Regions from separate parts of the Embleya sp. NPDC001921 genome, predicted to be linked through region 2. Evidence: riboswitches for the same ligand, from Rfam matches in the RefSeq annotation. Region 2 holds a riboswitch; the other holds the start of a gene.
The links. A riboswitch is a leader RNA that binds a small molecule or an ion and turns the genes downstream of it on or off. The one in region 2 is predicted to bind FMN.

Region 1 (11,337 bases), on a different contig from region 2:
CGACCACCGCGTCGTAACCGCGCCCGGCCAGCGCCTTGGCGAGCACGGGCAGCTCGAACGCGCCGGGGGCGCGGATCAGCGTGGGTTCGGTGATGCCCAGCTCGCTCAGGGCCTTGAGGGCCCCGTCCACGAGTCCGTCCATCACGGCGGTGTGCCACTGCGCGGCGACCACGCCCACGCGCAGGTCACGGCAGCCCTCGACGGTCAGTTTCGGGGCTCCTGCGCCACTCATGTCTGTCGGTGTCCTTCGGCTGGAACGGCTGAAAGCCTGATTGCGGTGGTCAAGTAGGGCGAATCGAGCCCCGGGGTGCCGGCGCGGGTTCGCGGGTGGAGCGGATCGAACGGGTTCGCGCGGGTCGAACCTATCGGCGCGGCGGGGACGGTGCCGCGCGCGTTTCACCGATACGGGTGAGACCGCGGTCGGTCAGGCGGTGCTGACCGCGTGGCCCTTCGCGTCGACGACCTCGGCGACCTCGCCGACCGAGGGCGCGGTCGCGGCCTCGTCGGAGGGGTCCAGCCAGGGCAGGTCGTGCCCCATCCGGTCGCGCTTGGTGAGCAGGTAGCGCAGGTTGTCCGCGGTGGCGTGCACGGGCAGCGCGACCCGGCCGGTGATCTCCAGGCCGTAGCCCTCCAGGCCCGCGCGCTTGGCCGGGTTGTTGGTGAGCAGGCGCATCGAGCGCACGCCCAGGTCGACCAGGATCTGCGCGCCGGTGCCGTAGTCGCGGGCGTCGGCGGGCAGGCCCAGTTCCAGGTTGGCGTCCACCGTGTCGTGGCCGGCGTCCTGGAGTTGGTAGGCCTGGAGCTTGTGGATCAGCCCGATGCCGCGACCCTCGTGGCCGCGCATGTACAACACCACGCCCCGGCCCTCGGCGGTGACCCGCTCCAGCGCGGCCTCCAGTTGCGGGCCGCAGTCGCAGCGCAGCGAGCCGAACACGTCGCCGGTCAGGCACTCGGAGTGCACCCGCACCAGCACGTCCTCGCCGTCGCCGATGTCGCCGGCCACCAGCGCGATGTGCTCGACGCCGTCGGCGGTGCTGCGGTAGCCGATCGCCTGGAAGGTGCCGTGCGCGGTGGGCAGCCGGGTCTCCGCGGCCCGCTCGATGGTGCGCTCGGTGCGCCGCCGGTAGGCGATCAGGTCGGCGATGGTGACGATCTTGAGGCCGTGTTCGCGGGCGAAGGGGACCAGTTGCGGCAGCCGGGCCATCGTGCCGTCGTCGTTGACCACCTCGCAGATCACGCCCACGGGTGCCAGGCCGGCCAGTTCGGCCAGGTCCACGGCCGCCTCGGTGTGCCCGGGGCGCACCAGCACGCCGCCCTCGACCGCGCGCAGCGGGAAGATGTGGCCGGGCCGGGTCAGCTCGCCGGCCACCGTGTCCGGGTCGGCCAACAGGCGCACGGTGTGCGTGCGGTCGGCCGCCGAGATGCCGGTGTCCACGCCGTCCTTGGCGTCCACCGAGACCGAGTACGCGGTGCCCTTGCGGTCCTCGTTGACGGCGGTCATCGGCGGCAGCTTGAGCCGGTCCAGGTCGGCGCCGCGCATCGGCACGCAGACCACGCCCGAGGAGTAGCGGATCATGAACGCCATCAGCGCCTGGGTGGCCAGTTCGCCGGCGAAGATCAGGTCGCCCTCGTTCTCGCGGTCCTCGTCGTCCACGACCACGATCGCCTCGCCGGCGGCCATCGCCTTGATCGCGTCCTCGATCGAGTCGAGCACCAGTTCCTCCGATGCGGCTTCCGGCGCCGCCTTCTGCGCCGGCACCTCGATGTCGGTGGTTTCGCTGCTGGTCTTCACGCCGTTGCCCCTTCCAGGTGCCGGTCTGCCACACGGGCAGCCCCGTTGTCCCGGTACCGCCGGGAGCGGTTCCACCAGTCGACGAGTCCGGCGACGCACATCACGAAGAAGACGCCGTAGACCAGTCCGCTGAACACCAGGCCGTGCTGCACGGCGAGCGGCACGCCCACCATGTCCACGGCGATCCACACCAGCCAGAACTCGAACAGGCCGCGGGCCTGGGCGAGCATCGCCACCACCGAGCCGACGAAGATGTACGCGTCCGGCCACGGCGCCCACGAGATGCCCGTGCGCTCGAGCAGCAGCGCGAAGCCGACGGTGCCGGCCGCCATCACCGCGACCAGCGCGATGCGCTCGTGGGTGGTCCCGAAGCGGATCTGCACCTCGCCGGTGTCGCGCCGGCCGCGGGCCCAGCGCCACCAGCCGTAGCCGGCCGCGAGGATGATGACGACGTTGCGCATCGCGCTGCCGCCCAGGTGCACCGAGGTGTTGGCGGCGATCAGCAGTGCCGCGCCGAGGATCTGCACCGGCCACGCCCACAGGTTGCGGCGCAGCGCGAGCCCCACGGTGGCCAGCGACGCGATCTGCCCGAGCAGGTCGGACCAGGGCACCGGCTTGTCGGCGACGGTGAACGCGGCGTCGTTGAGCCAGCCGATCACGATGTCCCCCCGTGTGTGCCCAGCCGTTCGACGTACTTGGCGATGATGTCGACCTCGAGGTTGACCGGGTCGCCGACGGTCTTGACGCCCAGCGTGGTCAGCGCGAGCGTGGTCGGGATCAGGCTGACGGTGAAGCTCGCGTCGTGCGCCTGTACGACGGTGAGGCTGATGCCGTCCACGGTGATCGAGCCCTTGTCCACCACGTAGCGGGCCAGGTGCGCGGGCAGCGCGATCTCCACCACCTCCCACTCCTCGCCGGGCGTGCGGGCGAGGATCTCGCCGGTGCCGTCGACGTGGCCCTGCACGAGGTGGCCGCCGAGCCGTCCGCCGAGCACCATGGGGCGCTCCAGGTTGACCCGCGCGCCGGTGGTGAGCGCGCCCAGGCTCGACTTGTCCAGCGTCTCCTGCATCACGTCCGCGGTGAAGGTGGCCTCGACCGGGTCGACCTTGTCGTCCACGACGGTCAGACACACCCCGTTGACGGCGATCGAGTCGCCGTGCCGGGCACCGGTGGTGACGACGGGGCCGCGGATGGTGATCCGGGCCGAGTCGGTCAGCCGCTCGATGGCCACGATCTCGCCGAGTTCCTCAACGATTCCGGTGAACATGCGTCAGGACTCCTTCGTTCGGCCGGCGGATTCCGGCCGGGGGCGGGCGGTGATGCGGATGTCGGTGCCAAGGCGCGCGACGTCGTCGACGTCCAGTCGCAACACCTCGGAGATGGTGGCGATTCCGGCCGGTCCCAGGGCGGCGGGTCCGGCGCCGAGCAGGGCGGGGGCGAGGTAGCCCACGACGGTGTCGATCAGGCCGGCCGCGGCGAACGCGCCGGCCAGGGTCGGACCGCCTTCGAGCAGCACGGCGCGTACGTCGCGCGCGTACAGCTCCTTCAGCAACGCGGGCAGGTCCAGGCCGGCGTCGGCGCGCGGCACGCGCAGTACGGCGGCCTGGGGCAGGTGGGCGGCGTCCGCGTCGGGGCCGACCGCGATCAGGGTGGGCGCCGCGTCGTCCAGGACCCGGGCGTTCGCCGGGGTGCGGGCGTGCGTGTCCACGATCACCCGCAGCGGCTGCCGGACGTCGGGGATCTCGCGTGCGGCCAGGTGCGGGTCGTCGGCGAGCAGGGTGCCGGAGCCGGCCAGCACCGCGTCCACGCTCGCGCGCAGGAGGTGCGCGTCGGCGCGGGAGGCGGCGCCGGTGATCCAGCGGCTGCTGCCGTCGGCGGCGGCGCTGCGGCCGTCCAGGGTGGCGGCGTATTTCCAGGTGACGTGCGGACGGCCCAGGCGGGTCGCGGTCAGCCAGGCCCGGTTGCCCGCCTCGGCCTCGTCGGCCAGCAGGCCGCCCTCGGCGTCGACGCCCGCCGCGCGCAGCACCGCGCCGCCGCCGGCCGCGGCCGGGTTGGGGTCGGCGACCGCGTAGCGCACCCGGCGGATGCCGGCGTCGATCAGGGCCTGGGTGCACGGGCCGGTGCGGCCGGTGTGCGAGCAGGGTTCGAGGGTGACCAGGGCGGTGCCGCCGCGGGCCGCGGATCCCGCCGCGCGCAGTGCCTCGACCTCGGCGTGCGGGGCGCCGGCGCGGGTGTGGAAGCCCTCGCCGACCACGGTGCCGTCGACGCCGAGCACGACGCAGCCGACCACGGGATTGGGGCTGGTGTGCCCCAGGGCGCGGCTCGCCAGCGAGATGGCGCGGCGCATCGCGGCGGTCTCGTCGACCGGCGGGGTGGTGTTGCCCTGCACCTCGTGCCTCCTCGCGTTTCGACGCGGGGCACCGGGGTGTTTTCGGGCAGAACGGCACGACGAAGTGACGTGCGGGGATGACGGCGCACCGAGGGTACGCGAACATGCCGCAGTCGCTCGCCGCGCGCTGCCTCCCATCCGGACTTTGACCGTCGGTACCGGAATTCCACCGGTTCAGCCGGCCGTCGCTCCACTGATGCGGGGCGTCGACCGGGTCGCGGACTGTAACCGCCGGTTCGGATTTTCACCGACCCCGGAGCGCGCGTACGTGACTTTCGTACACCTCGAAGTGTGCCACGACGGCCGACAACGTTGACCTTGGGCAACCTGTGCCGTCCGTCACGGTGCGTTCGTATACCGGAACACGACTGCGGCGTGGATGATCTGACGTGTCGTCAGCTCGGTGGCCGAAGGCGGTGCCGAAGGACTGTGGCGGCGATGAGATTCTGTGCGCATGACCGTGCAGATCAATCCGAGCATCCTGTCCGCCGACTTCGCCCGCCTCGCCGACGAGGTCGCGCAGGTGCGCAACGCCGACTGGCTCCACGTGGATGTCATGGACAACCACTTCGTCCCGAACCTGACCATCGGCCTGCCCGTGGTCGAGAGCCTGATCAAGGCCACCGACACGCCCATCGACATGCACCTGATGATCGAGGACCCGGACCGCTGGGCGCCCGCCTACGCGGAGGCCGGCGCGGGCAGCGTGACCTTCCACGTCGAGGCCGCGACCGCCCCGGTCAAGCTCGCCCGGGACCTGCGGGCCAAGGGCGCGCGGGCGTCGATGGCGCTGCGCCCGGCCACGCCGATCGAGCCGTACGAGGACCTGCTGCCGGAGCTGGACATGCTCCTGGTGATGACGGTCGAGCCGGGTTTCGGCGGGCAGAGCTTCCTGGACATCATGCTGCCGAAGATCCGCCGGACGAGGCAGTTGATCGCCAAGCACGGCCTGCAGATGTGGCTGCAGGTGGACGGCGGGGTGTCCGCGAAGACGATCGAGATGTGCGCTGAGGCCGGCGCGGACGTGTTCGTGGCGGGGTCGGCGGTGTTCGACGGGCGTGATCCGGGGGCGGCGGTGGACCGGCTGCGGGCGCTGGCCACCGGGGCCGCGCAGCGCTGCGCTCACTAGGCGGACGTGTCGCGCCCACCCGCCGGCCGTTGCGCTGCGTGAACAGGCGGCGGGATTCGGGTTCGGGGCGCGGCACTCGGAGCCTCGCGGGCTTCGTCACAAAGAGTGAAGGTCGGGCCTCTCGTCGTCCTCGCCGGGGCGGGAGGCCCCTTTCAGTGTTTCGCCGACCAACCGGTGTTTCGCCGACCAACCGGTCCAGAAGTCGCTCTCGTGATCGGGGTGGAGGCGGCGGGTTCGGCCTCGATGTAGGCGGCCGGGTCGTCGAGTTCGGAATCGGTGAGCTCGTGCAGGATCGAGCGGCCGGTGCGGGCGCGCAGGTCCGCGGCGACCTCGCGGGCGCCGGCCGGGTGGACCGGTTCGCGCATCAGGTCCGCCCACTCCGCACCGGGGGTGCGTCGGGCGTAGGTGAGGCGGTTGGCGTCGCTGTGGAAGTCGATGGGCATGGTCGCGCTCCCGGCGGTGCGAGGAAGAAGCAGGTATCTTGATGTCAAGATACTTTGGGGTGGGCGGGCCGCTCAAGGTCTCCCGCGCCGCGCGGCGGCGTCAGGCGGGCGCGCGGCGGCGCTGCCAGGCCAGGTAGGCGCCGGTGCACACGGTGACGCCGGCCATCGCGGCGATGTGCTCGCGGCCGGCCAGGTTCGGCTTGACCACGACCTCGGCGATCATCAGGATCCACGCGCCGGCGAACAGGATCGGCGCGCGGCGCACCATCGCGATGCACACCACCAGGCCCACCACCGCGGCCGAGGGGCCGGTGTCCAGGACGTCGCCGTGCCGGGCGTCGATGCCCAACAGGTGGTCCGGGCCGAGCGCGATCATCACCCGAGCGGTCAGCGTGCCGCACAGGGTGGCCAGGTACGCGATCGCCAGCGTGCGCCGCGCGCCCAGGTCGAGTTCGGCCAGTCCGAACAGGATCAGCACCTGGATCAGGGCGCCCCACACCGGCAGGTCCGGCGCCGGGACGAACAGCGACACGGGGGTGCGCAGCAGCGCGAGCGGCAGCGGGATGCCCGCGCTCACGCCGCCGAGTACACGCGCCACGTCGCCGCCCCACGCGGTACGCCAGGCGAGCCAGAAGCCGAGGGTCAGCAGCACCGTGCAGCAGGTGAGCGGGATCGCCCACACGCCGTGCGCGCGCAACTCGCGCGCCGGGACGGAGGTGAGCCTGTCCCACTCGCCGCGGACCGCTCCCCCGGTGCGGGCGAGCAGGCCGGGGCGCGGGGTGCTGGGGGCGAGCGTGGACATGGGTACGGCGGCTCCTGCGGTGGCGGCTGCCGGTCGCCCTCGGACTTCCTGGGATTTCCTGGGACTCGAGGGACGACCGGTGCGGCCGAGCCGAAAGTGATGACCGCCTTCGCCGTTATGCCCCACTTGTACCGAATTCAGGCACGTGCCACCCGTCCGTACGGGTGATCGTGTGACACGTGTGGGTGAACGGGCACCCACGCGGGTGGCGGCCTGGGCGTCGCGCTCACCCGGGCGTCGCGGTCACCGCGGTCACCCGGTCACCGCGGTCACCCGGGCGTCGCGGTCACCCGGGCGTCGCGCCTGCCCGAAGCCGCCTGCGCCGAAGCGCCGGTCGGCCCGGGCCGTCGAGTGCTCAGCCCGTGCGGCGCAGCAGGGCCAGGTACATCGCGTCGGTGCCGTGCAGGTGCGGCCACAGTTGTACGTCCGGGCCGGTGCCCAGGTGCGGCACGCCCGGGAACAGCGGCCGGGCGTCGATCAGCTCGGCCTCGCCCGCGCGCAGGATGTCGTCCACCACCACGCGCGTCTCCGCCGGATGCGGTGAGCAGGTGACGTACGCGATCGCCCCGCCGGGGCGTGCCGCGGCCACCGCGCCGCGCAGCAACGCGCGCTGGAGCTCGCCCAGTTCGGGGATGTCCTCGGGCTTGCGGCGCCAGCGCGACTCGGGCCGGCGGCGCAGCGCGCCCAGGCCGCTGCACGGCACGTCGGCGATCACCCGGTCGAAGCTCCCGGGCTGCCAGGCCGGCCGGGTGCCGTCGGCGGTGATCACCTGATGGTGGGTCAGGTGGCCGATCGCGTTGCGCACCAGTCGGGCGCGGTGGTGTCGGCGCTCGACCGCCAGCAGCGACACCTCGCGCCCGGTGGCGATCGCCGCGAGCAGGCCGGCCTTGCCGCCGGGGCCCGCGCACAGGTCCAGCCAGCGGCTCTCCGCGCCCTCGACCTCCGCGTTGGCCAGCGCGGCGGCGACCAGTTGGCTGCCCTCGTCCTGGACCGCGGCGCGGCCGTCCCGGATCGCCTTGATGCCGGCCGGGTCGCCCTCGGGGAGGGTGGCCGCGTACGGCGACCAGCGCCCGGGGGTGGCGCCGGCCTCGTAGAGTTCGGCGAGTTCGACCCGGCCCGGGCGGGCGACCAGGGAGATCACCGGGGCGATGTTGTCGGCGGCCAGCAGCGCCTCCATCGCGGCGCGGTCGTGCGGGTTGCCGCGCGCGCCCAGGGCGTCCCACAGCGCCTGCACGATCCAGCGCGGATGCGAGTGCAGGACCGCGAGGTGGCCCTCGGGGTCCTCGTCGTAGGGCGGCGCGATCTGCCGCAGCCAGGTGTCCAGGTCCTGCTTGGACACCCGGCGCAGGATCGCGTTGACGAACTTGGCGCGGCCGTCGCCGAGGACCGCGCGGGCCAGTTCCACGGTCGCCGAGACGGCGGCGTGCACGGGGGTGCGCATGCTCAGCAGTTGGTGCACGCCGAGCGCGAGCACGTCCAGCACCGGCGGGTCGATCTCCTTGATCGGCCGGTCCGTGCAGGCCGCCACGATCTGGTCGTAGGTGCCCTGGCGGCGCAGCGTGCCGTGCACGAGTTCGGTCGCGAAGGCGGCGTCGCGCGGGATGATCCTGCGTTCGCGCAGCAGCGCGGGCAGCACCAGGTTGGCGTACGCGTCGCGTTCGCCGACCGCGTGCAGGACGTCGTAGGCGGCCAGGCGCGCGGCGTCGGGACGCGGGCGGCGGTAGGGGCGTGCGGCGGGGGCGTTGGTCACGGTGCTCAGTTCGTGCCGAGGGTTTCACCGGACTCGGGGTGTGCGCCCCGGGCCCAGTCGGTGGCGGCCATCATGCGTTTGCCCTGGGGCTGGACCTGGGTGAGTTCGATCGCGTGGCTGCCGGTACCCACGCGCACCACCTTCTTCTCCACCGCGATCTCGCCGGGAGCCAGCGCGTTGTCACCGCCGCGCGGACGCACCGGGGCGAGCTTGAGGCGCTCGCCGCGGAAGGTGGTCCAGGCACCGGGGGCGGGCGTACAGCCGCGCACCACGCGGTCCACCCGCAGGGCGGGCGCGGTGAAGTCCACGCGCGCGTCCTCGACGGTCAGCTTGGGCGCGAGGGTGACGCCGTGCGGCGGTTGCGGGCGCGCCTCCAGGCTGCCGTCGGCGATGCCGTCCATGGTCGCCACCAGCAGCCGCGCGCCGGAGCGGGACAGCCGCTCGAGCAGGTCGCCGCTGGTGTCGGTGGGGCGGATCTCGTCGGTGACGGTGCCGTAGACGGGGCCCGAGTCCAGGCCCTGCTCGATTTCGAAGGTGCACGCGCCGGTGATGTCGTCGCCGGCGAGCACCGCGTGCTGCACGGGCGCCGCGCCGCGCCACGCGGGCAGCAGCGAGAAGTGCAGGTTGACCCAGCCCCGCGCGGGGATGTCCAGCGCGGCCTTGGGCAGCAGCGCGCCGTAGGCGACCACGGGGCAGCAGTCGGGGGCGATCTCGGCGAGCCGGGCCAGGAAGTCCGGGTCGCGCGGCTTGGTCGGGCGCAGGATCTCGATCCCGTCCCGGGCTGCGCGCTCGGCCACCGGGCTGGCGACGAGCTTGCGGCCTCGGCCGGCGGGTGCGTCGGGTCGGGTGACGACGGCGACCACCTCGTGCCGGGATTCCAGCAGGGCTTCGAGTGCGGGTACGGCGACCTCGGGGGTGCCGGCGAAGACTAGGCGCATGGGGGTTTAGAGGGCCTTCCCGAAGGTGCCGTGGGGGGAGAACTTGACCTGCGGCGGCGCCTGCCCGGCCCACTGGGCCTCGCGCAGCGCGCGCAGCGCGGCCTTGCGCTGCTCGCGGTCGAGCCGGTCGATGAACAGGATGCCGTCGAGGTGGTCCGTCTCGTGCTGGATGCACCGCGAGAGCAGTTGGGTGCCTTCGATGGTGACGGGGTCGCCGTGCATGTTGAAGCCCTTGGCGACCACGCCGTACGCGCGCTTGGTGTCGTAGCGCAGGCCCGGCAGCGACAGGCAGCCCTCGGGGCCGTCCTGTTCGTCGTCGGACAGGTCCAGGTCCGGGTTGATCAGGTGGCCCACCTCGCCGTCCACCTGGTAGGTGAACACCCGCAGGGCGACGCCGATCTGGGGTGCGGCCAGGCCGGTGCCGGGCGCGTCGCGCATCGTGTCGGTGAGGTCGGCGACCAGGCGCCGCAGTTCCTTGTCGAACACGGTGACCGGGTCGGCCTTGCTCCGCAGGACGGGGTCGCCGAACAGACGAATCGGCTGGACTGCCACGGGTGTGCTCCCCCATCGGTGGTCGGTCGTGGTGACGAAAGTCGCCGGCGCGCGGCGGCGTTCCGGCGCGGTGCGGCCGCGCGGTGGCGCCGGTCGATCGAAACCGGAGAGCGGCAAGTCTACTGAGCACCCGGGCCGCGGCCGGCGCACACACCGCGGCATGGGGCGGGGGCGCGGGGGGTGGGGCCTCGCGGGTGGGGTTCGGGTGGGTTCGAGTGGGGTCGGCGCGGGATGCGGGGCGGGATGCGGCGTCGGAGTCGGCGCGGGAGTCGGGGCGGAGGCAACCTCGGTGGGCGAGGCGGACACTCTCGGGGTGTGACGACGGATCAGGTGCAGGAGGACGGGGATCACGTGGTGTGGTCCCGGGTCCGGACGGGGGATCGCGATGCGTTCGCGGTGGTGTTCGACCGGCACGCGGGGGCGGTGTATGGGCATGTGCTGCGCCGGATCGGGGACGGCGGCGAGGCCGAGGACCTGACGTCGGCGGTGTTCCTGACCGCCTGGCGCCGCCGCGCGGAAGTGACGTTCGACCGGGACAGCGCGCTGCCGTGGCTGCTGGGTACGGCCAATCGCACGCTCGCGAACCGGCGGCGCGCGCTCAAGCGCTATCGGGCGCTGGCGGCGCGCGTACCGCTGCCGCGGGATGTCCCCGACCACGCGGACGAGGTGGCCCGGCGGATCGACGAGGAACGCGCGGCGCAGGCGCTGCGGCGCTCGGTGGCGCGGCTGCCCCGGCACGAGCGCGACGTCGTGGAGTTGTGCGTCTGGGGCGGCCTGGACCAGCAGGCGGCCGCGACCGCGCTCGGCGTCGCGCTGGGCACGGTCAAGGCGCGCATGCACCGGGCGCGGAAACGATTGGGCGGCCTGTTGGCCGAAGAGGGCGTGCACGCGGGCACGTACCGAGGCATCGAGGAGGCACGATGAGCCCGTACAACCAGGACCGACTGCCGGGGCACGAGCGGCGCAGGCGCGAACTGCTCGCGATTCTCGACACCGGGGAAACGTCCCGCGCCCGGGCCCTGACGCCGGGCATCGCCGCGGGCGCGGTGCTCGCGGTGTGCGCGGCCGGGATCCTGGTCGCGCAGCCGTGGCAGGGCCCGCGGGATCTGGCGCCGGCCGGCCCGGTGGCCGGGCAGGACCCGACCCGGGGGGTGCCCCAGGACGCGGCGAAGCCCGGCGATCCGGTGCCGTGGGACGTGGCGACCCGCACGCTGACCGCGTGTCTGGAGCTCGGCCGTCGGACCGCCGTTCCGCCCCCGCCGCCGACCGGATTCGACGCGGGAGGTCCGACGATGTCGCCGCCGGGATCGAGCGCGCCCGGGTCCGCCCCGCCGAGCGACGGCCACACCCTGCCGCCCGGCACTCCGTTGAATGCCGCTGACATGCCCATGCGCACGCCGGGAGACGGGACGGGCCCGAACGGGCTGCCGGCCCAGCCGCCCCCCACGGCCGTGTCGTGGACCCCGACCGGGTGGATCGTGCCGCCCACATCGACGCCGCGCCCGACCGGGATCACCACCGCGCCCGACCGGAGGGTGTGGA
Region 2 (11,337 bases):
CCGCGATCGCGACCGCGATGTGGCAACGGCTCCAGGGCTACCACACCCCGCACGTCGACCACCGCTTCGCGCCCCGCCTGGTCGCCCGCGAGTCGACGGCGGCCGTCCCACCGCACCGGGACTGACCCCGAGCACCGACGCACGACGCGTTCCGCCGCGCCCGCCAGGCCCGGGCGCGGCGGATCGCGCGTCAGGAGCCCCGCACCCGACCCAGCGTGTGGAGCATGTATCGATCCCGGTCGTAGGGATCGGGCCCGGTCCGAACCCGGATCGGGATCGGGTGGCCGGTGAAGGCGCGATAGCCCTCGAATTCACTGACCAGGACCCCCTCCCCCCGGGTCGACTCGGGCAGCCGCCGGGTGACCCCGTGCAGCTCGGCGGCCGGGATCGTGCCCCGCACCAGGCAGCGGTCACCCCGCGTGGACTGCTCCTCGGGCACCGCCCGCGCACCCGCCAGCAGTGCCGACACCGCCCCGACGCTCGCCGCGGGTGCCTCCAGCTCGAACCGGTGCGTCGGCTCGAACACGCGCGTCCCGGCGCGTTTGAGCGCGTCGCCGACGACCAGCGGTGTGACGTTCCGGAAGTCGCCCGCCGCGCTGAGCGGACTGGCGAAACCGGTCCGGGTCAGCGTCACCGCGCAGTCCAGCACCTCCCAGCCGCGCACGCCCTGGCGCAGCGTGCCGTGCACGGATTCCTCGATCGCCCGATGGAAGGCGAGCGGCAGCCCGCCCAACCGCACCCCCAGCCGAAAGACGATCCCGGCCCCGGGGTCCGCCGGTTCGACCCGCAGACCCACGGTCGCCCAGAAGAAGTTCACCCCGTCACCGGCGATCTCCTGCACCGCCTCGCCGACCCCGACCGGCTTCTCGAAGTACAGCGGTCGCGACTCCTCGAACGCGACCCGCAGGTCGTACGTGTCGGCCAGCGTCGCGGCGATCACCTCCTTCTGCACCTCGCCGTACAGGCGCACCGAGATCGCCCCGGTCGCCTCGTCGCCGCGCACGTCGATCATCGGATCCTGCTCGGCGATCCGCAGCAACGCGGCGTAGAGCGCGGGCCGTTGCGCGGGACTCGACGGCGTCACCTCCGATTCGAGGGTGGGCGGGGCGAACAGGCCCCGGGTGGGCAGCCCGTCCGCGGTCCCCAGTTGGTCGCCGACCCGTACCTCCGCCAGGCCCCGGACCTTGGCGATGGAGCCCGCGGTCGCGTCCGCGTCCCGCAGCCGGGTGCCCTGGTCGAACACCTGGACCGCCGACGTGCGCCCGCTCAGCTCGACCACACCGCCGCCGTGATCGCGCCGATAGAAGGCGATCGCCGCACGCGGGCGCAGCGTGCCGGTTCGGGTGCGGACGTACGCGATCTTCTCCCCCGACCGGCCCCGCTCGATCTTGAGCACCACCGCGCTCAAGGGTTGCGCGGCCACCTCCTCGCCTACTCTGGGCAGGAGTTCGGCGATGCCTCGGACCAGGTGGTCGATTCCCTCGCCGGTGATCGCGGAGCCGAAGAACACCGGATACACCCGGGCGTGCTCGACGTGGCGCGCGAGCGCGCGCCGAAAGTCGGCCTCGGTGAGGGTGACCCGGTCGTCCAGGTACGCGTCCACGAACGCGTCGTCGTGGTCGGCGAAGGCCTCCGCGAGCCGGGCCGCGAACCGCGCGTCCGTGCCGGCGAAGGGGGTGAATCGTGCGTCGGGGGTGCCCGCTTCGGCGACCGATCCCATCGCGACGCAGTTCGGGCCCAGTTCGGCGGCGATCTCGTCGAGCAGGTCGGCGTAGCGCGCGCCGCGGCGATCGATCTTGTTGACGAACACCAGCACGGGGATGCGGAGTCGGGCAAGCGAGCGGATCAGTACCCGCGTTCGGGCCTGCACTCCCTCGACCGCGGACACCACGAGTACGGCGCCGTCGAGCACGCGCAGCGCGCGTTCGACCTCGGCGACGAAGTCCGAGTGGCCCGGGGTGTCGATCACGTTGACCCGGAGGTCGCCGATCCGAAACGCCACCACGGCGGACTGGATGGTGATGCCGCGCTCGCGTTCGAGGGCAAGCGAATCGGTCTGCGTGCTTCCCTCGTCGACGCTGCCGATCCGGGTGATCACACCCGCGTCGAACAGCAGGCGTTCGGTCAGGCTGGTCTTGCCGGCGTCAACATGCGCGACGATCCCGATGTTCAAGTGGTTCATGACGGCCAGTGGCTCCCGCAGCGGATGAGTTGATCGGACGAACTCCGTTGAGACCGCTGGTCTTTCCGCGCATGAGGGGTGCCCTTTCCAGGTTGATTCGTGCCTTGGGTTGCGCCCGACCCTAACATCGCGGACCGGATCCGCCCGGTTTCCACTCCGTGGTCGAGCGGCGCCCCTGGCGGCACCGGCTTCCGCCCGTCCTCCGCTCCGCCTTCCGTTCCCGGCCCCGTGCCCTGTCCGGCGTCTCGTCCCGTCCCCTGCTCCGTTGCAGGCTCCGTTGCGAGTCACGTTGCAGCTCACGTTGCCATTCGCGTTGCAATTCGCGTTGCAGGAACCATCCACCGCCCGCGCGGGGCGGCCTCCGATACCCGAAAACGCCCAGGCCTGACCCAGGGCGGGCCCAGGACAGGCCCATGACAGGCCCTAGCATCGGGCCATGTCCCAGCCTCCTCGCCTCGAGCGTCTTCGCCTCGACCACGCCCCGGCCCTCCTCGAGTTCGAGCAGCACAACCGGGCCTACTTCGCCGCGTCGATTCCCGATCGGGGCGACCACTACTTCGCCCACTTCACCGAGCGGCACCACGAGCTACTCGTCGAACAGGCGGCGGGGCTGCACCACTTCCATGTATTGGTCGACGACGAGGGGAAGGTGCTGGGACGGGTCAACCTGATCGACGTGGCGGACGGCGCGGCCGAACTCGGCTACCGGATCGCCGAACAGGCCGCCGGGCGGGGGCTCGCCACGTCGGCGGTCCGCGAGGTCTGCGCACCGGCCGGCACCGCCTACGGCCTGCACACCCTGCGAGCGGTCACCACCCTCGACAACGTCGGCTCGCGAACCGTCCTGGCCCGAACCGGATTCACCGCCACGGAGAACATCGACCTGAACGGCCGCCCCGGCCTCCGCTTCACCCGGAACCTGCACCCGGAATCCGCGCCCGAAGCGCGCTGATCCGGCCCGAGGGCCGGGTGTTCACCTCGTGGCCCGATCCCCGATCAGGATCCGTGCGATCAACTCACGGCGGCTGGTCACCCCGGCCTTGGCGAACACGGCCTTCAGATGGTCCTGGACGGTGTACGGCGTCATCGCCAGGGCACGGGCGATCTCCTTGGTGTCGCAGCCGCGAACGGCCAGCAGCGCCACCTCCTGTTCGCGACCGGTCAACCCGTAGGCGGCCAGATACAGCGGCATCGTCTCGGCCGGCGAAGCCGGCGAGGCCACGACTCCGACGTGGCCGTCGGCGAGGCCGTCCAGGAGCGAGGCGTGCAGCACGAACCAGCGTCCGTCACGGGTGCGCACCCGGACCTTGGCCGACGAGACCGGCACCCCGGACGCGGCCAACCGGGCCTGCTCGGAGACCACCGCGAACGCCGTCGGCACCGAGAGCGCGTCGACCGCGTCGTCGGCGAGTTCGGCGAGCAGGCGCTGCGCCCGCTCGTCGGCGGCCACCAGGCCGTTCCCGGGACCGAGCACGACCATCGCGGGCACCTGATCGCCCGCCGCCGGCGACGCGGTCGCCCGGTGGCACGCGCGCAGCGCGTTGCCGATGTGCCGGGCCGCGACGTCCGCCAGATCCCGTTGCCGGCCCAGGTACGGACCACGATCCGCCGCCCGCATGAACGCCGCGCAGCCCCACATGCCGCCCTGCGTGTCGAAGACGGTGCGCATCTCGTCCCCGAAGCCGGCCGGTCCGATCTGTTCCCGGAATCGAAGGCTGTGCTCGGGCCGGCCCCGGGTCGCCCGGTCCAGCGTCTCGGCCCGAAGCCCGCTGTGCCGGATCTTGGGGAAGGTGCTCACGTCGTCGTGCCAGACCTCCCGCCGCACCGCGTCGTGGAAGCCCTCCAGGCTCAGATCGTCGCTCAGCACCGAGGTGACCAATCCGGTCGCCGGGTCGGCGGTGTGCCAACACACCGCGTCGAATTCCAGTACGTCGCGCAGCAGTTCGTCGGACCGGCGAAAGATCGCGTCGGCCTCCAGGCCCGCCCCGGCCAGTTCACGCAGGCCCTCGATCGCCCGCCGCGCACTCACGCCACGTAATGCCATGGCGCGAACGTAACACGCGGGCACCGACCACGTCCGTAGTGCGACCGTCGGGTGCGATGCCGGAGATCACCACGCGGTCTCCCGCAAACCTCCCAGGGATCTGGGATATCGCCGTACCGACGACGATCGCGAGGATGTCCACACGTGTTCCGCTACCCCGTGTTCGGCATGGACCGGACCGCGCTTCCCCGGGACGCCGAGCCGCCCTGTGGATCCCAGCCCCGGACCGGGATCCGCAGGGCATTCGTCGTACGGCGACACCCGGCAGCGCCCGCGCTCCGCAGCCGTGGCCGCGGCACCGCCCGACCACGCTCGCCCCGCCCCGCGCCCCCTGAGACGATCCTCGAGCGCCACGCGACCCGCGCGGCGGCCTGGCCCACCCATGCCCGGCCGGTCGGTCGATCCCGTCCACCGGGACGAGGAGTCGGAGGTCCCCCATCACTCGCGAACACACCACCCCCGCCCCGCGCCGGGTGCGCATCCGCACGGTCGACACCACCGCGCTGCCGATCTTCCTCACCATGCTCGACCGCGCGGTGGCCTGGCTGGCCGCCTCCGGTCGCGAGGGCCAATGGGGCACCGAGCCGTGGTCCACCCGCCCCGAGGCGGTGCGGCGCGTGGAGAAGGTCCTTCGTCACGGCCACGCCCGACTGGCCGAGATCGACGGCGAACCGGCCGGCGGCTGCGTCGCCTCCGACACGCCCTCCGAGTACATCCCCGCGGCCGAGGAACCCGAGTGGTTCGTCAACCTCCTGGTCACCGATCGGCGCTTCTCCGGAGCGGGCGTCGGCGCCGCGCTGATCGAGGACGTAAGCCGGGAGGCCGCCCGTCGCGCCGTCGACCTGATCCGGGTCGACTGCTACGCCGGCGGCGACGGCGCGCTCGTCGAGCAGTACAAGGCACTCGGCTTCACTCCCCTCTCGCGATTCGCGGTCGACCGCCCCGGACAGCCTTCCTGGCCGGGCCAGTTGCTCGGGCTGCGCCTGAACTCCCGGCAGCCGTAACGCTCCACGATCGCGACCCGCGAACACCCCGAGTGCGGGGGACGACCCCTCGGGCGGGACTCCCCCGCGCCCGACCCGACCGCTCGCGCGACCGCGCCCCGCCGCTCGCGCGACCACTCGCCCGGCCGCCCATACCACCGCTTGCGTGACCGCCGGTCCACGCTGCGCGACCCGAGGGCAAGTACCCGGAACCGCCCGGAAGTTACTCACGAGTATGCCGTGACTTGTCACGCGATCACGCCTAGAACTTGTTCCCACTCCGTCCCAGAGTGAGGAACGTCACATGAGCGATTCCGCCATGCGCAGCAACAGTTCCAAGGGTTTCTCGCGCCGCACTTTCATTACTGGAACCGGTTCCATCCTCGGCGTCGCGGCCCTCACCGGCCGCGCCGGCGCGGCCCAGCCGACGGCGGCCGCCTCCGCCGCCTCGATCCCCTCCGGGGCACACGTCCCGGCCCTGGTGATCGGCACCGGGTACGGCGGCTGTGTCGCCGCACTGCGTCTGGCCCAGGCGGGCGTCGACGTGCACATGATCGAGATGGGAATGTCCTGGGACACCCCCGGCCCGGACGGCAAGATCTTCGCCAACACCACCTCCCCCGACGCCCGTTCCTTCTGGCTCCGCACCAAGACCAAGCAACCGCTGAGCAACTTCCTCGGCTTCCCGATCGACCGGGACATCCCCAGGTACACCGGCATCCTGGACGCCGAGGAGTTCGCCGGCATCACCGTCTACCAGGGCCGGGGCGTCGGCGGCGGCTCGCTGGTCAACGGCGGCATGGCGGTGACCCCCAAGCGGGAGAACTTCGGCGCCATCCTGCCCTCGGTGAACGCCGACGAGATGTACAACACCTACTACCCGCGCGCCAACGCCGGTCTGGGCGTGGCCACCATCGACCCGGCCTGGTTCGACACCACCGCCTGCTACCAGTACGCCCGCGTCGGCCGCAAGCACGCCCAGCGCTCCGGCTTCCCGTTCGTGTTCGTGCCCACCGTGTACGACTGGGACTACATGAAGCAGGAGGCCGCCGGCGTCGTCCCCAAGTCCGCGCTGGCCGGTGAGATCCTCTACGGCAACAACTACGGCAAGAAGTCCCTGCAGAAGACCTACCTCGCTCGGATCCGGGACACCGGCCGGGTCACCATCTCCTCGCTGCACAAGGTCACTTCGGTCTCCCCGGCGGCCGGCGGCGGCTACACCGTGGTGATCGACCAGATCGACACCGGCGGTGCCACCACGGTCACCAAGACCGTCGTCGCGGACAAGGTCTTCTTCGCCGCGGGCAGCGTCGGCACCAGCAAGCTGCTGGTCCGGCTCAAGGCCACCGGAGCGCTGCCCGCCCTGAACGGCGAGATCGGCCAGGGCTGGGGCGACAACGGCAACGTCATGTGCGGCCGGGCCAACCACCTTTGGGATCCCACCGGCTCCCTCCAGTCGTCCATCCCCACCGGCGGCATCGACAACTGGAACGCCGGCGGCGCGTTCGCCGAGGTGGCCCCGCTGCCCACCGGCATCGAGACCTACGCCTCGTTCTACCTGTCGATCACCAAGAACCCGAACCGTGCCCGGTTCTCCTGGAACGCCGCGACGGGCAAGGTCGAGCTGAACTGGCAGTCCTCCTGGAAACAGCCGTCCATCGACATGGCCAAGACCATCTTCGACAAGATCAACGCGAAGGAGGGGACGATCTACCGGACCGACCTCTTCGGCACCTACAAGATCTGGGGCGACCACCTCACCTACCACCCGCTCGGCGGCGCGGTGTTGACCAAGGCCACCGACAACTACGGCCGCCTGCACGGCTATTCCGGGCTGTACGTGATCGACGGCGCGCTGATCCCCGGCAACACCAGCGTCAACCCGTTCGTCACCATCACCGCCCTCGCCGAACGCAACATCGAGAAGATCATCGCCACCGACCTGTGACACCGGCCTGACCGCGCGCCCCGGTGAGCCCTCACCCCCCGGTGCGAGCACACTCCCGGGGCCGTCCGGACCACTCCGGCCGGCCCCGGACCGCACACCGCGCGGCCGGCGTCGCGGCGCCCCGCCGCACGCGGCATCATGTGCGCGTGATCACCATTCATCTGAAGTACGAGATCGACGCCGACAAACTGGCGGACTTCGAGGAGTACGGCCGCCGCTGGGTCGGCCTGGTCAACCGCTTCGGCGGCACCCACCACGGCTACTTCCTGCCGAGCGAGGGCGACAGCGACATCGCCTACGCGCTCTTCTCCTTCCCCGGCTTCGCCGCCTACGAGCAGTACCGCATCGACAGCGCGACCGACCCCGACTGCCAGGACGCGATCCGACTCGCCCGCGAGACCGGGTGCATCAAGCGCTACGAACGCCGCTTCCTGCGCCCCCTCGACGACGGCTCCTGACCCGAGGACCGGCACGGGTCGGCGATCCGCGGCATCCCCGACCACCGTCGCGGAACTCCCGTGCCGCGCCGGACCGGGCGTGGCACGCGGGCTCCGTGGCGACGCCCGGCGGCACGTCCCGGGACCGGCGGTGCCCGATCGGCGATCAGTGCCGTTGGGACATCGCCGACTCGGTGACCAGCAACCGCAGCAACTCGTCCCGTCCCCCGCGCCGGAAGGCCTCCCGCTGCCGATCGGCCGCGGTCCCCTCCCGCATCAGCCGGTGCACCAGCGCGTCCACCTGGCGGGTGTCCCCGGTGTCCGCCAGAGCCGGGGTGACGTACTCGATCAACCGGCCGACCAGTTCACCGGCCTTGAGCCGGTGCGGCGTGTACGGGTCGACCAGCGCGTCGGTCAGGCCGTGCCGCGCGGCGTACCACTGCGCCGCCGCGACGAGCTCGGGGGCGGGTCGAGGCGGCGGCTGCCCGGCCGTCGCGTCCCGCAGCACCGTGGTCACCAGGGCCCGGACGAGGCCGGCGAGCATCACCGCGTCGTCCACCCTGAGCTGCACGTCCATCGCCCGGACCTCGACCGTGGGATAGCGGTCGGAGAGCCGGATCTGCCAGTAGACCCGGGCCCGGTCGCGCAACACGCCCGCGTTCAGCAGGTCGTCGATCCGGGCGTCGTAGTCGTTCGCGTCGACGAAGGCTGGCGGGACCCCACTGACCGACCAGCGGCCGAACACGATGGTGCGCCAACTCGCGAAGCCGGTGTCGCCGCCCTCCCACAGCGGGGAGTTCGCGGACATCGCCACCAGCAGCGGCAGCCACGGGCGCAGCCGATTGAGCACCATCACGCCGGCGTCCCGATCGGGGACCGCGACGTGGACGTGCATCCCGTTGATGAACATCTCGTCGACCAGGCGCGGGGCGTCCGAGTGCAACGACCGGTAGCGGATCCGGTCGGTGACCTCGGCCGGGAGGCCGGGGCCGAAGGGCGCGGACCCGGACGCGACCAGGTGGCATCCCGCCTGCTCGGCCGCGGCGGCCACCGAGTGGCGCAGCCGCAGCAGGTGGCCGCCGACCTCGTCGAGGGTCTCGCACACCGGTGTGGCGACCTCGATCTGCATCTGCAACAACTCGGGCTGGATCTCGCCGCCGGCCACCGCCGGCTGCAGATCCGCCGCCGCCCGAACCGCCTCGGCCATCGGCACCGGCAGGCCGTCGACGGGATCCACGAGCAGGTATTCCTCCTCGACTCCGAGCGTGATCACGGCCGGCCCCCGACCACGACGGGCGTGGCTCCGCGAACAAGCGCGCGGCGTACGGGGGCGGGGGCTACCCGGTGCCCCGAGGTCGAGCACACCATCGTGGACTCCTTCCAACCGTGACCACCGACGACGCCCCCGTCGATCGGCCGGCGCCCCGTCGACGCCCGCCTGTCGCCTCCTGCGGCGCCCCCGTCGCGACACGCGGACCCGCGGCTCGCACGCCAAGGGCGCCGCAGGCGCGGCGCCCTTGGTCGGACCCGTGACTCAGACCGGCGTCCCCTCGTCGGCACAGTCGTCGGTGAGCTTCGCGACGGGGTTTATGGTCCGCTCGACCTCGCTCATGCACGGCCCGCAGAACGTCTCCCGTCGCCGGGTGCCGTCCACGTCCCGGCTGGGGGGCAACGTCACCCCGCACATCGCGACGTCCTCGCTCTCCATCGCGTGCCACACCACGCTTTGTGCGTCCTGGACCGCTCTCATCACGTGCATGTCCGCTCCCGTGTCGTGAGATCCATCGACCTCACCATGTAATCCGCTGTGGGCTCGGCCCGCACGCCCAGCGCCTCCCGGCCGGCGGGCGATCCCAGGTTCCGGGCACCCGATCAGGCACAATCCCGGTCGGCGGCTTGGGCCGTGCGGGTGAACGCCGCCCCCGTTCGGTACGCCCGTCCCACCCCCGGTGACGCGCGACACGTATCGGCGCGGGCACGCGGCGTGGAAGACTCACGGCGAGTGTTCGCGCGCTCCGGGGTCGGTGAAATTCCGAACCGGCGGTGACAGTCCGCGACCCGACCGCAGCCGGCGGCCGGTTGACCCGGTGAAACTCCGGGACCGACGGTGAGAGTCCGGATGGAAGGCAGTGCGCGGCGACACGTCGACCCCGCGGTCGGGCCCTGCCCGGACGCGGGACGAACGTGCTCGCTCTCCCGGAACGGCGTCGGCGCACGGGGGAACGGGCCGTTGGCGGATTCCGAACCCTTGTACGCCGTGGCCGTCCCCCGCGGCATGCGTCGAACGCCTGTCCGTGTGGGCGGCCCCTCCTTGGCACGGAACCACGCGTGCGGCCGGATCCCCTCGCGGGTCGGTCGCACGAGACCACAGGAGAGTACGCATGACAGAGAAAGTCCACGAGAAGCCGCACGAGGGCACGGTCGAGCGCCCGGAGAAGGTGGTTCGGGCGATCGAGGCCTTTGCCCGAGGGGGTTTCGTGATCGTCTTCGACGACGAATCCCGCGAGAACGAGGGCGACCTCATGGTGGCCGCGGAGCACATGACCGAGGCGGCCATGCGTTTCATGCTCGAGCACACCGCGGGGGTGGTCTGCGTGGCCATGCCGGACGAGGCGGTCACGCGGCTGGAGTTGCCGCCGATGACCGCGACGAACACCGGCCTGCACGAGACCGCGTTCACCGTGTCCGTCGACCTGCTGGAGGGCGCCACCACCGGCATTTCCGCGGCCGAACGGGCGCGCACCATCCGGGCATTGGCCGACCCGTCGACCCGGCCGGGCGATCTGGGCCGGCCCGGCCACGTGTTCCCGATCCGGGCCGTGCCCGGCGGTGTGTCGGCTCGGGACGGCCACACCGAGGCGGGCATGGACCTGTCCAGGCTCGCGGGACTGTCCGGCACGACCGCGATGTGCGAGGTCGTACGCACCGACTGGAGCATGGCGCGCCTGGGCGACCTGGCCGCGCTGGCCGAGAGCGAGGACCTGCGGCTGATCTCGGTGGGTGACCTGGCGGCGTACCGGGAGGCGATCGAGGTGGGGTCGGCTCTCGGGTGAGACACATCCCGGCCGGGCGCGGCACCTCCGCGTCCCGGCCGGGGCTCCCGCCCTTTGTCCGGGTCCCGGGCGGCACGCTGGGAGCCAAGCGAAGCGAGGCGGACCGGTCTGGCAGGGTCGCGGCGTCGGGGCCGCGCGTTCGTTAAGCGTGGGTCAACGAAGGCGCTGCGGATCGACGTTGATCGGGAGCGGTGCGCCGGTGGAGAGTTGAGGACAGCGGCGGCGGCCCGGGCGGGATCGGTGGCGGCCGCCCGTCCCCACCCGGTTCGACCATCGGAGCAGCATGCCCTCCCCCACCCGCCGTCCGGCCGGCCTCGAAGTACGCCTGGCGAGTCGTCCCGTGGGCGAACCCCGCGCGGAGGACTTCGAGTTCGCCCGGACCGAGGTTCGCGAGCCGGAAGCCGGCGAGGTCCTCGTGCGCAACACCTGGATGTCGGTGGACCCGTTCACCCGCGAATGGATGCACGCCGACGCGTACGTGCCGCCGTTCGTCATCGGCGAGCCGCTCGCCGGTGGCGCCGTCGGCGAAGTGGTCGCCTCCCGCGCGGCGGGCCTCCCGGTCGGCACGATCGTGTCGCACTTCGCCGGATGGCGCGAGTACGCCGTGCTGGGCGCGGACGCGGTCGCCGCGGTGGACACCGCGCTCGCCCCGGTCGAGGCGCACCTGGGCGCGCTGGGCAGTACCGGCCT

Region 1: it holds a riboswitch for FMN, as region 2 does, so the genes downstream of both, ribD (bifunctional diaminohydroxyphosphoribosylaminopyrimidine deaminase/5-amino-6-(5-phosphoribosylamino)uracil reductase RibD) here and ribB (3,4-dihydroxy-2-butanone-4-phosphate synthase) in region 2, are expected to answer to the same signal.

Annotation. Positions count from the first base shown of each region.
Region 1 is NZ_JBSFEO010000017.1:94,329-105,665, forward strand. It holds gene ribH (6,7-dimethyl-8-ribityllumazine synthase) at 1-232, opposite strand, end outside; gene ACWCPW_RS21070 (bifunctional 3,4-dihydroxy-2-butanone-4-phosphate synthase/GTP cyclohydrolase II) at 425-1,759, opposite strand; gene ACWCPW_RS21075 (nicotinamide mononucleotide transporter family protein) at 1,789-2,451, opposite strand; gene ACWCPW_RS21080 (riboflavin synthase) at 2,448-3,059, opposite strand; gene ribD (bifunctional diaminohydroxyphosphoribosylaminopyrimidine deaminase/5-amino-6-(5-phosphoribosylamino)uracil reductase RibD) at 3,063-4,139, opposite strand; FMN riboswitch at 4,302-4,447, opposite strand; gene rpe (ribulose-phosphate 3-epimerase) at 4,636-5,310, shown strand; gene ACWCPW_RS21095 (hypothetical protein) at 5,463-5,753, opposite strand; gene ACWCPW_RS21100 (hypothetical protein) at 5,854-6,555, opposite strand; gene ACWCPW_RS21105 (RsmB/NOP family class I SAM-dependent RNA methyltransferase) at 6,911-8,305, opposite strand; gene fmt (methionyl-tRNA formyltransferase) at 8,311-9,243, opposite strand; gene def (peptide deformylase) at 9,250-9,795, opposite strand; gene ACWCPW_RS21120 (RNA polymerase sigma factor) at 10,111-10,719, shown strand; gene ACWCPW_RS21125 (hypothetical protein) at 10,716-11,337, shown strand, end outside.
Region 2 is NZ_JBSFEO010000041.1:15,711-27,047, reverse strand. It holds gene ACWCPW_RS37275 (LacI family DNA-binding transcriptional regulator) at 1-125, shown strand, start outside; gene ACWCPW_RS37270 (GTP-binding protein) at 191-2,182, opposite strand; gene ACWCPW_RS37265 (GNAT family N-acetyltransferase) at 2,619-3,134, shown strand; gene ACWCPW_RS37260 (helix-turn-helix transcriptional regulator) at 3,156-4,226, opposite strand; gene ACWCPW_RS37255 (GNAT family N-acetyltransferase) at 4,700-5,230, shown strand; gene ACWCPW_RS37250 (GMC oxidoreductase) at 5,514-7,157, shown strand; gene ACWCPW_RS37245 (NIPSNAP family protein) at 7,304-7,615, shown strand; gene ACWCPW_RS37240 (carboxylate-amine ligase) at 7,761-8,867, opposite strand; gene ACWCPW_RS37235 (hypothetical protein) at 9,129-9,353, opposite strand; FMN riboswitch at 9,601-9,729, shown strand; gene ribB (3,4-dihydroxy-2-butanone-4-phosphate synthase) at 9,976-10,647, shown strand; gene ACWCPW_RS37225 (NADP-dependent oxidoreductase) at 10,931-11,337, shown strand, end outside.